2 regions of the Bacillus sp. SIMBA_154 genome follow, and region 2 is predicted to be linked to the other one. Evidence: predicted binding sites of a transcription regulator. Region 2 holds the regulator's gene; the other holds the start of a gene.

Region 1 (5,622 bases), on a different contig from region 2:
CTGAAGGATGAACCGCGCGTGTTTGTATCAGATTTCTTTGATTTTTCGATTTATGTGGATGCGGCTGAAACGCAAATACAATCTTGGTATAAAGAGCGGTTCCGTTTGCTGCGGGAAACAGCCTTCCAAGACCCTGAATCCTTCTTTCATCAATACAAAGATTTGACGGATAAAGAGGCGGATCAGATGGCAAGCACGATTTGGAATACAGTGAATCGCCCTAACTTATATCAAAATATTTTGCCGACAAAATATCGAGCTGATTTGATTTTGAAAAAAGGCGATCAGCATAAGGTGGAAGAGATCGCCATCCGCCGGGTATAAAGAAAACCGCTCACACATGAGAGCGGTTTTCTTTATGACCTCCACTTACTTTAACAGCCACGGCAGCCGCCGATCGTTTTTTCAGGCGGTAGTATCCGATGAGTAAGAACGGTACACCCGCAATCGTGACAATGGACAGCACTGAAAAAATAGAAAGGGGATGTGCTGCGCCAAAATAGTCAATACACAATCCGCCGGCCCACGGTCCGATGACGCTGCCAAGCTGAGAAAATCCCATTGCGCCAAAGTACGATCCCTTCACTTCAGGCTTTGCAATATTGTCCACAAAGAGATCCATCATTGCAAACAGCAGTACTTCACCAATCGTAAATACGACAATGATGAAAGCAAGCATGCCAAGACTTTGTGAAAAAGAAATGGCAAACAAACTACCGGCAAGAAGAATATTCCCAGTGGTCAACGACAAAATGGTTGAGTAGCGCTTGGCGATCATGATGAGCGGATATTGCACGACAATGACAACGACTGCATTTAAGGATAAAAGATATCCAAACAGCTTAGGGCCATCCTCAATAACAGGAGACGCTGATAAATATTGAGGCAGCGTTGAGCTTAGATGTGAATAGCCAAACGAACATAAGGTAACGCCGATGAGGATAATGCTAAAGACCGTATCTTTTTGGATAATAGAAAGGGCTTTTTTGACGCTGATTTGTTTGATGCTTTCTGGAGCAGCAACTGGATGTTTCTGAAATTGCCATGCCAGCATTAATCCGTATAAAAAGTAAATAAAGGCAGCGACGAGAAACGGAAAGGTTGTTTTCGATGACCCGAGATATAAGCCGAGCAGCGGGCCGAAGATCACACCAATGTTAATGGCTGTATACCGTAAATTAAAAACAAATAATCGTATGCTTGACGGGGTGACATCTGATAAGAGCGCCTTAGATGTTGGCTCAAAAAGTGCACGGCACAGCCCATTTAAAGCGTTCATGATAAAGAAGACCCAAATGGCATCTGCAAATGCAAAGCCAACAAAAACAAGTGCCCAACCGAAGATGGATAGAAGCATGACCTTTTTTCTGCCGATTCGATCAGAAATATAGCCTCCGTAAAAACTCGCAACGATCCCAATAAGAGAGCTAACGGCAATGATTAACCCAGCTGAAGAGGCTGAGGCTCCTTTGACTTGAGTCAAATAAACGGCTAAAAAAGGAATACTCATGGACGTCGCCATTCGGCCAAATATTGTGCCGATGATGATCGTCCAACTAAGTGGATGTAAAGTACGTAAGTTATTTTTCATGCTGTTTCTCCCCTGAGATTGTAAGATGTTCCAATCATACATGAAAAATTGTGCAAATTAAATACACAATTTGATGGAGGAGACATCCGCCTGGCAGAGAAGCTTGAACTGGTCACAAATTCGGAGAGCGTGTTTCTTGTTGACGATGCATTTGAGGCCTTGATGGATATTGATTTTTCAGAAAAAGGAAGCGGATGACTTTCCGCTGATTCGCACTGTCATTTGACGACAATCAATCGAGATCAATGGCGACAATTTGCTGCAAGGACAGGTTTAGAACATCTTCATCATTGACGATTTTCATGCGCTGCGTTTCATAATGAATGGCTTTGACCCAGCCCCAAAACTGCTCTTTCACACCTGAGGAGACATACGTGATGCAAATGGCTTGATCCTCGGTAATCGACTGTGTGATCAAAAAATTCATTTCCTCTAGCTGATCGGTGCTCAGCGGGGGAGGCGTATATTCTTTTTTCTTCCGTTTTTGAACAAGAAGCTGCTCCCGGTGCTCTGGCAGCATCATTCGGCTCGATTCCCACATGATGTTGTATCCAGGTGTTAATTTATTGGGATTCATGGTTGTTTGCCTCCGTTATTTATAATGTCCGCCAATTTTTTCGGCGCGGTGATATGCCTGCCCTGCGCTTGTGAGTGACGAAGCGTGCAGTAATGCAGCAGGACCATACTTCATATGAATCGCATCGAATACTTTGCTGAGTTTGTCTTTCTTAAGATGGTGATCAAATAAAGTCAGCTGATATTGGCTGTCAGACTGCAGCTGTGAGAGAGTAATGCCCACACTGCGGATGGGCTGACCATCCCAGTGCTGCTGGAATAGCTGTATGGCTGCTTCTGCAATATCTGTGCCGTACTGTGTGGGTGAATGAAGCTTGATTTGTCTATGAAATCCTGTCGGATGTGAAAAATCAGCGCCTCTCACGCCGACAGACACCGTTTGCCCAAGATAATGCTTAAAACGTGCACGCCTTGCCACTTCTTCACTCAATTCAATAAGGGCGACTTTGATGTCCTCAAAAGACGCATAATCATGGGGAAGGGTCATATGATGCCCAACGGCTTTTTGCTGATCATGTGTGTGAACGGTGACCGGTGAGGGATCGATCCCTAAAGCTGTTCGCTGCAAGAGCTCCCCATTGATTCCCCAGCGTTTTTGTAGCCGGTCTAATGGATAAGTAGCAAGCGTCCCAATGGTACTGATGCCCATTCGTTTTAAATGATGCTCCATTCGTTTGCCGACGCCAAATAATTTCCCAATCGGAAGCGGCCATAAATCAGCAGCAACCCGGTCTGCACGGAGTTCATAGATGCCAGATGTGTTTTGTTTAGCAAAGTGGTCACAGGCCATTTTAGCGAGCACTTTATTAGGACCGATGCCAATACGGGCGTAAATGCCAGTCTGGTTCATGATGGTGGTTTGTATATTTTCAGCGATCTCGCGCGGAGAGCCGAGTAGTGTCAGACTGCCTGTAATATCGAGAAACTGTTCATCAATTGAATACGGTTCGACAAGGTCTGTGTATTGTTCAAGCAGTTCTGTCATCATGACAGAGACATCAAGATAGCGCTGCATACGTGGACGTACGACCACTGCTTCGGGACATTTCTCCTGTGCTTCCCATAATCTTGATGCATTTTGTACGCCTCGTTTCTTGGCGAGAGGGCAGGCTGCAAGTACGACCCCGCTTCGCCGCTCTGGATCTCCTGAGACAATGAGCGGCACATCCTCCAAATGAGGAGCCTCCACTTTTTCTACTGACGCATAAAATGACTGCATATCCACAAGCAGAATCGCTCGTTCATTCATTGTTTTCACCTCTTAGAACATATGTTCTTATTGTAACCGTCAGGAGGCGAAATTCATACTGGTAAATCATTCAAAGAAAAGAGTGTATATCCATACAAAAAAGACGAAGTGGAAGACACTTCGTCTAATCTGATGCAAAATGAGCATGTTTTCATGCATGTGCCATGTTGTGGGATGTTTGGAGCGGTTCAGAGCGCAAACGATAAGCTGTCAGCTTTTTCTTTGGCTTATGTGTAAACTGCCGCACCACATCCACGTGGTCATCATAATGAAACAAATAAAGGGTCACATCCTGCTTGCCAAGCTTTGTTTGCATTGTAAGCGGCGCCGGCCCTTCATTCGGATGAAGAAAACGCTCTTCGTCACCAGGATAAATATAATAGCGTTCAATAAAGATCGCATCATTAAAATGTTGAATGATTTCAGATTTTTGCTGATCATCGAGCGGACGACCTTGAAAAGTCATATTTGTTTGATCACTTGTTACTTTTGCATGCACCGCATAACGACTAAAAAGGCGTTCAACAACACCGGAAGGCAGCGAAGTGACAAGCAACTTTAACAGACTAAACACAACAAGCGAAGTAACAATCCAAACCAATATCATCATCTCCAATAACATTTGTTACATTTCCTATATGAACCATCTTAACATAACAAAAGAATGAAACTTTCGCACGAAAAGTGAACTTTATGAAATAAGTGTGAAAATTTAAAAGGAGATGGCGGCTGAAAGAAGATGAAAAAAGCTGAAACGAAAAAAGGCGGACACGTGACCTTTACAAATAATTCACCTGACAGGTAGACTATTGAAACAACAGTTTTTTTGTAAAAAAGAAAGATCAAATAAAGCCGAAATTGAAAAGGGGCGAGGTCGTTATGATACGTCAAGTGAAGCCGTCAGATTTTTACGCCGTCACATCCGTCATCCAAAGCTGGTGGGGAGGCAGAGATTTACGCGCAAAATTGCCAAAGCTATTTTTTGAACATTTTCAGCAAACAAGTTTTGTTATCGTTGAAAAGGGTGAACTGATCGGCTTTTTAGTCGGTTTTTTATCGCAATCCCATTCAGATGAAGCGTATATTCACTTTGTTGGGGTACATCCAGACCATCGCAAATTAAAGATCGGCAAAATTCTCTATCAAGCGTTTTATGAAGCGGCTGAAAAGGAAGGAAGAACGACGATTAAGGCCGTCACAGCTCCTGTCAATAAAGTCTCCATTGCGTACCATACAAGGCTCGGATTTCAGATAGAAAAGGGAGATAAAACAGTAGATGGCATTTCGGTTTTTTCAGATTATGATGGTATGCATGAAGACCGTGTGTTATTTGTGAAAAAGTTAGAGGCGATGTCATGATTGTCAATTTAGATCAAACAAAAGGAGAGGTAGCAAAGCAGATCTTACATATTCAACTAGCTGCATACCAACAAGAAGCTGAACAAATTGGCTATGCCGATCTTCCACCATTAAAAGAGACCATTCAAGATGTAATGAAAGCAAAAGAGCAATTTATTGGTTTTGAGCAAAAGGGAATCTTACTAGGTGTTGCCTCTTATGAAGAGCAGAAAGATTATTTGATCATTAGTCGATTGGCTGTGCATCCCAAAGCGCTAAAACAGGGTATTGGAACAAGACTTATGTCTACAATTATGGAGAAAAATGTTCCTATAGAACTGACCACAGGACAAAAAAACACCCCTGCAAAAAGGCTATACGAAAAGTTAGGATTTCTTGAAACAAATGTGATTCATGTTGCAAAAGAGCTCACCTTATCAAAAATGAAATGGACACCGAGGCGAAAGGTTGAGGTTGTCGAATTCAAAAAAGAAGGGCATGAAGAATTCCATCAAGAAAAGCAGCGACTCAAGCAAATCATTCAAAAGAGCTGGATAGAAGGACATCATATTGGTAGTACGTCAGTTGAAGGACTTGTTGCCAAACCAATTATTGATATATTAATAGAAGTAAGTCATATAAAAGAGATCGATAGAAAAAGAGAGAGCTTTGAACATCTTGGATATCAAGCGCTAGGTGAAAATGGCGTAAAAGGGAGACGTTTTTTTCAAAAGGGTGGTTTGAATCGTACGCATCATGTCCATGTTTATGAGAGAAATCATCCTGATGTGAAAAGACATTTATTGTTTCGAAATTACTTAAGAGTCCACCCAGAACGAGCTGCAGCGTATGCGTCTGTCAAGGAACA
Region 2 (5,622 bases):
AAAAGTGCTTCTTGCTGAGCATCAGCAGCTTCAACGACAACGTATCCACCTTTTTCTACTCCCTCATATGCCTTCTCTGGTGCTTGGTCAATCGTTGGAAGGTTTTGACGAGTGAGTACTAGTGCTGTTGGTTTATCCGTTGAAGATACAGCCAGTTTCCACGCTGCAGCTGTTTCGTTTCCATCTGCTGGACGAATGACAGAAAGGTTAGGCATCGCGCGTAATGAAGCAAGTTGTTCAACCGGCTCATGCGTTGGCCCATCTTCACCGACGGCAATACTATCATGCGTAAAGACATACGTGACTGGCAGTCCCATTAATGCAGCAAGACGAATAGCTGGTCTTAAGTAATCTGAGAAAACAAAGAACGTTCCGCCGAATACACGGAGACCGCCGTGAAGTGCCATACCGTTTAACGCGGCACCCATTGCAAATTCTCTGACACCAAACCAAATATTTTTGCCGGCGTAATTATTTTTACCAAAGTCGTCAGTGTTTTTAATTGTTGTTTTATTTGATCCAGCAAGGTCAGCAGAACCACCAATAAAGAAAGGTACTTGCTTCGCAATGCCATTTAATACTTCGCCAGAAGAAGCGCGAGAGGCAAGACTTGAGCCTGATTCATAAACAGGAACCTCTTGATCCCAATTCTCAGGAAGCTTTCCTTCAATCGCAAGCTTCAGCTGAGCTGCTAGCTCTGGATATTCTTTTTCATATTGCTCAAATAGCTCATTCCACGCTGCTTCTTTTTTCTGACCAGCGTCTTTTACAGCTTCTTTGAAATGATCGTACACTTCAGAAGGTACATGGAAATCTTCTTCAAACGTCCAAGAATAAGCTTCCTTCGTCAGCTTTGCTTCGTCGCTGCCAAGCGGTGCACCATGCACACCAGACGTTCCCGCACGGTTTGGAGATCCGAAACCGATCGTTGTTTTCACTTCAATGAGAGTAGGTTTGTCCGTACTTTGTTTGGCTTTTTCAATAGCAGCAGTCACTTCTTCGATGTTGTTGCCGTCTTTTACGTAAAGAACTTCCCAGTTCATCGCTTCAAAACGATTCTTCACATTTTCAGAGAATGAACGATCTAGGTCGCCATCTAAAGAAATATCATTTGAATCATAAAGAACAATTAAACGGCCTAAGCCTAAATGACCAGCAAGTGAAGCAGCTTCAGAGGAAATTCCCTCCATTAAGTCTCCGTCTCCGCAAATGCTGTATGTATAGTGGTCCACAACGTTAAAGTTGTCTTTGTTATACGTTTCCGCAAGATGTCTTTCTGCAAGTGCCATTCCAACTGCCATGGCAATCCCTTGTCCTAAAGGACCTGTTGTGGCATCTACGCCTTCTGTGTGTCCAAATTCAGGATGTCCAGGTGTTTTGCTTCCCCATTGGCGGAATTGTTTTAGATCTTGGATGCTAAGGTTGTATCCGCTTAAATGAAGCATGCTATATAAAAGCATAGAGCCATGTCCCGCAGATAAAACAAAACGGTCTCTGTTAAACCAATTTGGGTTTTGCGGACTTACGTTTAAGTGATTCGTCCATAAAGCGTATGCCATTGGTGCAGCACCCATTGGCATTCCAGGGTGACCGGAATTCGCTTTTTCAATTGCGTCTATGGAGAGAGTACGTATTGTTGCAATAGATTTCAATTCAATCGTTTCCATATAAATTTAAATCCCCTTCCGTATCTTGTGTACACCATTATCATAAATCTACTGTCCTTTTTTCACAACTATTTCACGCTGAAAAAGAAGGATTTTGTCACATTTAGTTTATCGATCACCTAAAAACTTATGCAAATAAGAAAAAAGATGAGAATATTCTTCCCATCTTTTCAAAATTCAAGAAATCCTGATCTTAATGAAGGTTCTGATCTCTTTCTCTTTTTAATTTTTCTGGTGTGACATCGTTTCCTTCAGGATCGACGATTTTCACGGTTTTAAGTGTATTTTTCATAGAAGAACGAAAAGCTTTTAAATATTCTTCTCTTAAATGCTTTTGTTCTGTTTTTTCAGCGTCCGACAAACCGGTCTCTTTCGACTTTTTTGAAAGCTCATTTATTCTTGCAAGCTGCTTTTTAGAAATCATGACAAACTCCTTTAAAACATTTTCTCTAAATACTACTAAATATCATTCATTTTTACAACAATTCACACTTTACGTGGTAAGAGCTTTTTCATATTCTTGATACCTTCTATGCACCGTCGCCTTTGAAATGTCAAAGCCTAGTCCCTGAAGTGTTGCTGCGATTTCGGCGAACGTCATGTTGTTTTTTCTTAATCGAACAATTTCTGAAATCGGTACTTCAATTCGCTCACGGCCAGGCGCCTGCTCACGGTGTTTTAAATTGAGTTCAGGCTGATACCCGCGCTCAACAGCCCTCTTCATTCCCCGCTTAATTTTCAGGTTATGAATTTTTCGTTGATACTCTTCCACGATTCCTACAATCTCAATGACCATCTCATCTGCTTCTGAAAGCTCAAGCTCTCCTCTATGAAAAACACTATACACCTTTACTTTCTCTTTAAAAAGACAATGAAGAAGCGCAATTTTTGCTTGTCCTCTTCCAAGGCGCGTCTCATCCTGAATGAGAACAGCATCTATTGACTCTTCTTTCAGCGTAGCAAGCATATCAAAAACACCATTACGATCTAGATCGTATCCACTCGCTTTTTCTTTAATGACTTTGACCACATTCATCTTGTGCAAAGCAGCTAAAGCTAGCAATTCTTCTTCTTGTCTTTTCAGCGAGGTTTCCTGCTCTTCTTTGACAGTACTGACTCTCGCATAAATGATTGCGTTCATCTCTTCAATCGACCTTTCTACTGTACTGTTGCAAGTTGATATACGACTGGATGCTCTTTTTTGACTGGTATCACAAGGATGTCTCCAGGCTGGATTTCAGTTGAAGCAAGATCATTGTGTTCGGTTACCCAGTCAATAAACGCATTTTTGTCGATTGATTTACTGTCGTTTACTTGATCAGCTAACCCCCAAAGAGTATCACCTGATTGAACCTCTATTTTAACATATTGATTTGGATCATTATGGCTAGTGACTGCGATAAGTGAGAGAAATATGCCAACGATGAATGAGAATACCCCAATAAAAATAATAGATTCTTTTAACCTCATAATGTCATCTCCCCTAACAGAATATGCGTTCGCTCTTTCTGTCATTCATTATAAATACGAACAAACGTTTCTGTCAAACGTTTTTTTCGAACCTATGTTTGTACTGTTAGGAAAAACATGCTATAATTTCTTTAAAATTGACGTTTTGAGGTGCAAAAGATGACGAAGCTATCAAAAAGACAACTCGATATCCTGACATTCATCAAAGAAGAAGTAAAAAGCAAGGGCTATCCCCCATCCGTTCGTGAAATTGGAGAAGCTGTCGGTCTAGCATCCAGCTCAACTGTCCATGGACATTTAGCTAGACTAGAAACAAAGGGTTTAATTAGAAGAGACCCGACAAAACCTAGAGCGATCGAAGTACTAGATGAAGAGGAAATGAATATTCCAAAGAGTGCTGTAATGAATGTACCAGTCATCGGAAAAGTAACAGCCGGCTTGCCTATCACGGCTGTTGAGAATGTAGAAGAATACTTCCCTCTTCCAGAGACTTTTGCAGCGCCAGATGAACAAGTATTTATGCTTGAAATTATGGGAGAAAGTATGATTGATGCGGGTATTTTGGACAAGGACTATGTCATTGTCCGTCAGCAAAGCACTGCCAACAATGGAGATATTGTGGTCGCGATGACAGAGGAAGATGAAGCCACAGTGAAACGTTTTTATAAGGAAGATACACACTTTAGATTACAGCCAGAGAACCCATCAATGGAACCGATTATTTTACAGAATGTGAGTATACTAGGTAAAGTGATTGGCGTATTTCGAAATATTCATTAAAACAAGCCGGTATTTCATCAGTTGCTGATGAGAACCGGCTTTTTCTTTTATGAACAAGAATAAGCAAGAATACTCGAACTTGGGAACGAACCAAATGTAAAGTTCGGCCATATAAAGCCTGTTGTACGGCCAAAAGGCTGTGAGGAAAGCACATACATTAAAAATACTTGACCGTTTCTAAGGAACACAATCGTCCATCTTCTATTACATCCCGCTGCAAACTGAACAGTTTGCTGGCCTCCACTTACACTTTGCCCTGAAATAAGTGACTGCATACTTTGAGGCTGAGAGACTGCTTGCTGATACTGTGAGATGATATGCTGCGGCGGAGCTGGCGGGGCTGATTGTCCGCCTGAACCTTGCCCTGGCCCAGTACCTCCCCCTCCGATTGGAAACCCAGGAAATCCTCCAACTTGAGGAACAGGAAGCGATGGCCATCCTTGTACCTGCCTATCATATAAGTACCCATTCCACATACCTTCATACGGATGATACATATTAAACACCACTTTCTTAGACATTCATCACGACAGTATATGTCATAAATGAAAAAGGGTGTTGAACGTCCAAATAGAAATTTTTCCAAAAGACGTTTTGTTCTTCTGTAGAACGGTTAAATAGTAGTGAAGAAGAAAAAATAAAAAAATGAAAACTTTTTGTCTCGCTCAAACGTTATATAGGTAGAAAGAAAAGAAATAAAAAACTTTTAGATTTAACACTTGTAATATCAATGTAATTATTGTAACATTTGTAACATAAGAAGTTTTCATTTAAAAAAGGAGGCAATCGCCTTGAAAAAATTATTTGTTTTATTAACTGCTATTATGCTTATGATCTCATTACAATCAACAACACTAGCCGCTTCCAAAAAACCAGCCGCTTTAACAAATAAAGAAGCGTTACATATTGCCCTTGATGCACGAGAACACTTTTGGAGTGCGATGTCAGGCTACAAAATTAATGAACATTCAGATTACAAATTAAAATCATTTAGTTATAAAGACATGACATACAACTATCTTTCTAAAACATTTGATACAAAGAAAAAACTAAACAGCTACCTATCTCAAGTTTTCACAAAAGATGCGATCACTCATGGTTTAAAAGACTATCAGTTTATTGTTCATAATAGGAAAATGGCTGTTCCAGTCGGTGACGGAGACAACATGCTCAATTGGGAGAAAGCAACACCTAAACTTGTCTCTAAGAAAAATACAATCCGCACATATGAATTCACAGTCCCAACACTTGATGGACGTGAAGTAAAACGAACTGTCACTTATGAGAAAGTACAAAAGGATTGGAAAGTAACAAAAATTGACGCTGTGATCTAAATAAAAACCAGGCCCGTTACTAGGCCTGGTTTTTATTTAGGAGAAAATTCAGTCATGTGATCTAGCGCGTGGGCAAGTGATGATGCCGTGCGAAATTCATGAAAAGGAAGCCCGAGCTGCACAGCTGTTTGAGCGATTTCTGGTCTGATCCCTGAAATGGTCGTCTCCACCCCAATTAACCGAAGTGACGTGACAAGATCAAACATTTGATGAGCCACCATTGTATCAATAATGACGACACCCGATAAATCAATGCACAAATGCTGAACACCTTTTTGCGAGCACTGTTTTAATGTATTTTCTAATATAATCTTTGCTCTCGCCGTGTCAATGTCACCTACTAAAGGCAATAATGCAATATGGCTTTTTAA

The links. Region 2 encodes LexA, which represses DNA repair genes until DNA is damaged. Its sites were predicted from a motif close to CGAACATATGTTCG; they were not measured.
Region 1: a site for LexA is predicted at 3,431-3,444, ahead of R0K30_RS01075 (DNA polymerase IV). Genes of this name have one in related genera too.

What each region holds. Positions count from the first base shown of each region.
Region 1 covers NZ_JAWJBV010000001.1:188,830-194,451, forward strand. The annotation lists gene coaA (type I pantothenate kinase) at 1-324, shown strand, start outside; gene R0K30_RS01065 (MDR family MFS transporter) at 335-1,591, opposite strand; gene R0K30_RS01070 (YolD-like family protein) at 1,824-2,168, opposite strand; gene R0K30_RS01075 (DNA polymerase IV) at 2,184-3,416, opposite strand; gene R0K30_RS01080 (YfmQ family protein) at 3,568-4,017, opposite strand; gene R0K30_RS01085 (GNAT family N-acetyltransferase) at 4,296-4,775, shown strand; gene R0K30_RS01090 (GNAT family N-acetyltransferase) at 4,772-5,622, shown strand, end outside.
Region 2 covers NZ_JAWJBV010000007.1:104,493-110,114, forward strand. The annotation lists gene tkt (transketolase) at 1-1,667, opposite strand, end outside; gene R0K30_RS12000 (DUF896 domain-containing protein) at 1,861-2,091, opposite strand; gene R0K30_RS12005 (YneB family resolvase-like protein) at 2,161-2,808, opposite strand; gene yneA (cell division suppressor protein YneA) at 2,826-3,137, opposite strand; gene lexA (transcriptional repressor LexA) at 3,297-3,917, shown strand; gene R0K30_RS12020 (hypothetical protein) at 3,965-4,414, opposite strand; gene R0K30_RS12025 (IseA DL-endopeptidase inhibitor family protein) at 4,709-5,251, shown strand; gene R0K30_RS12030 (STAS domain-containing protein) at 5,284-5,622, opposite strand, start outside.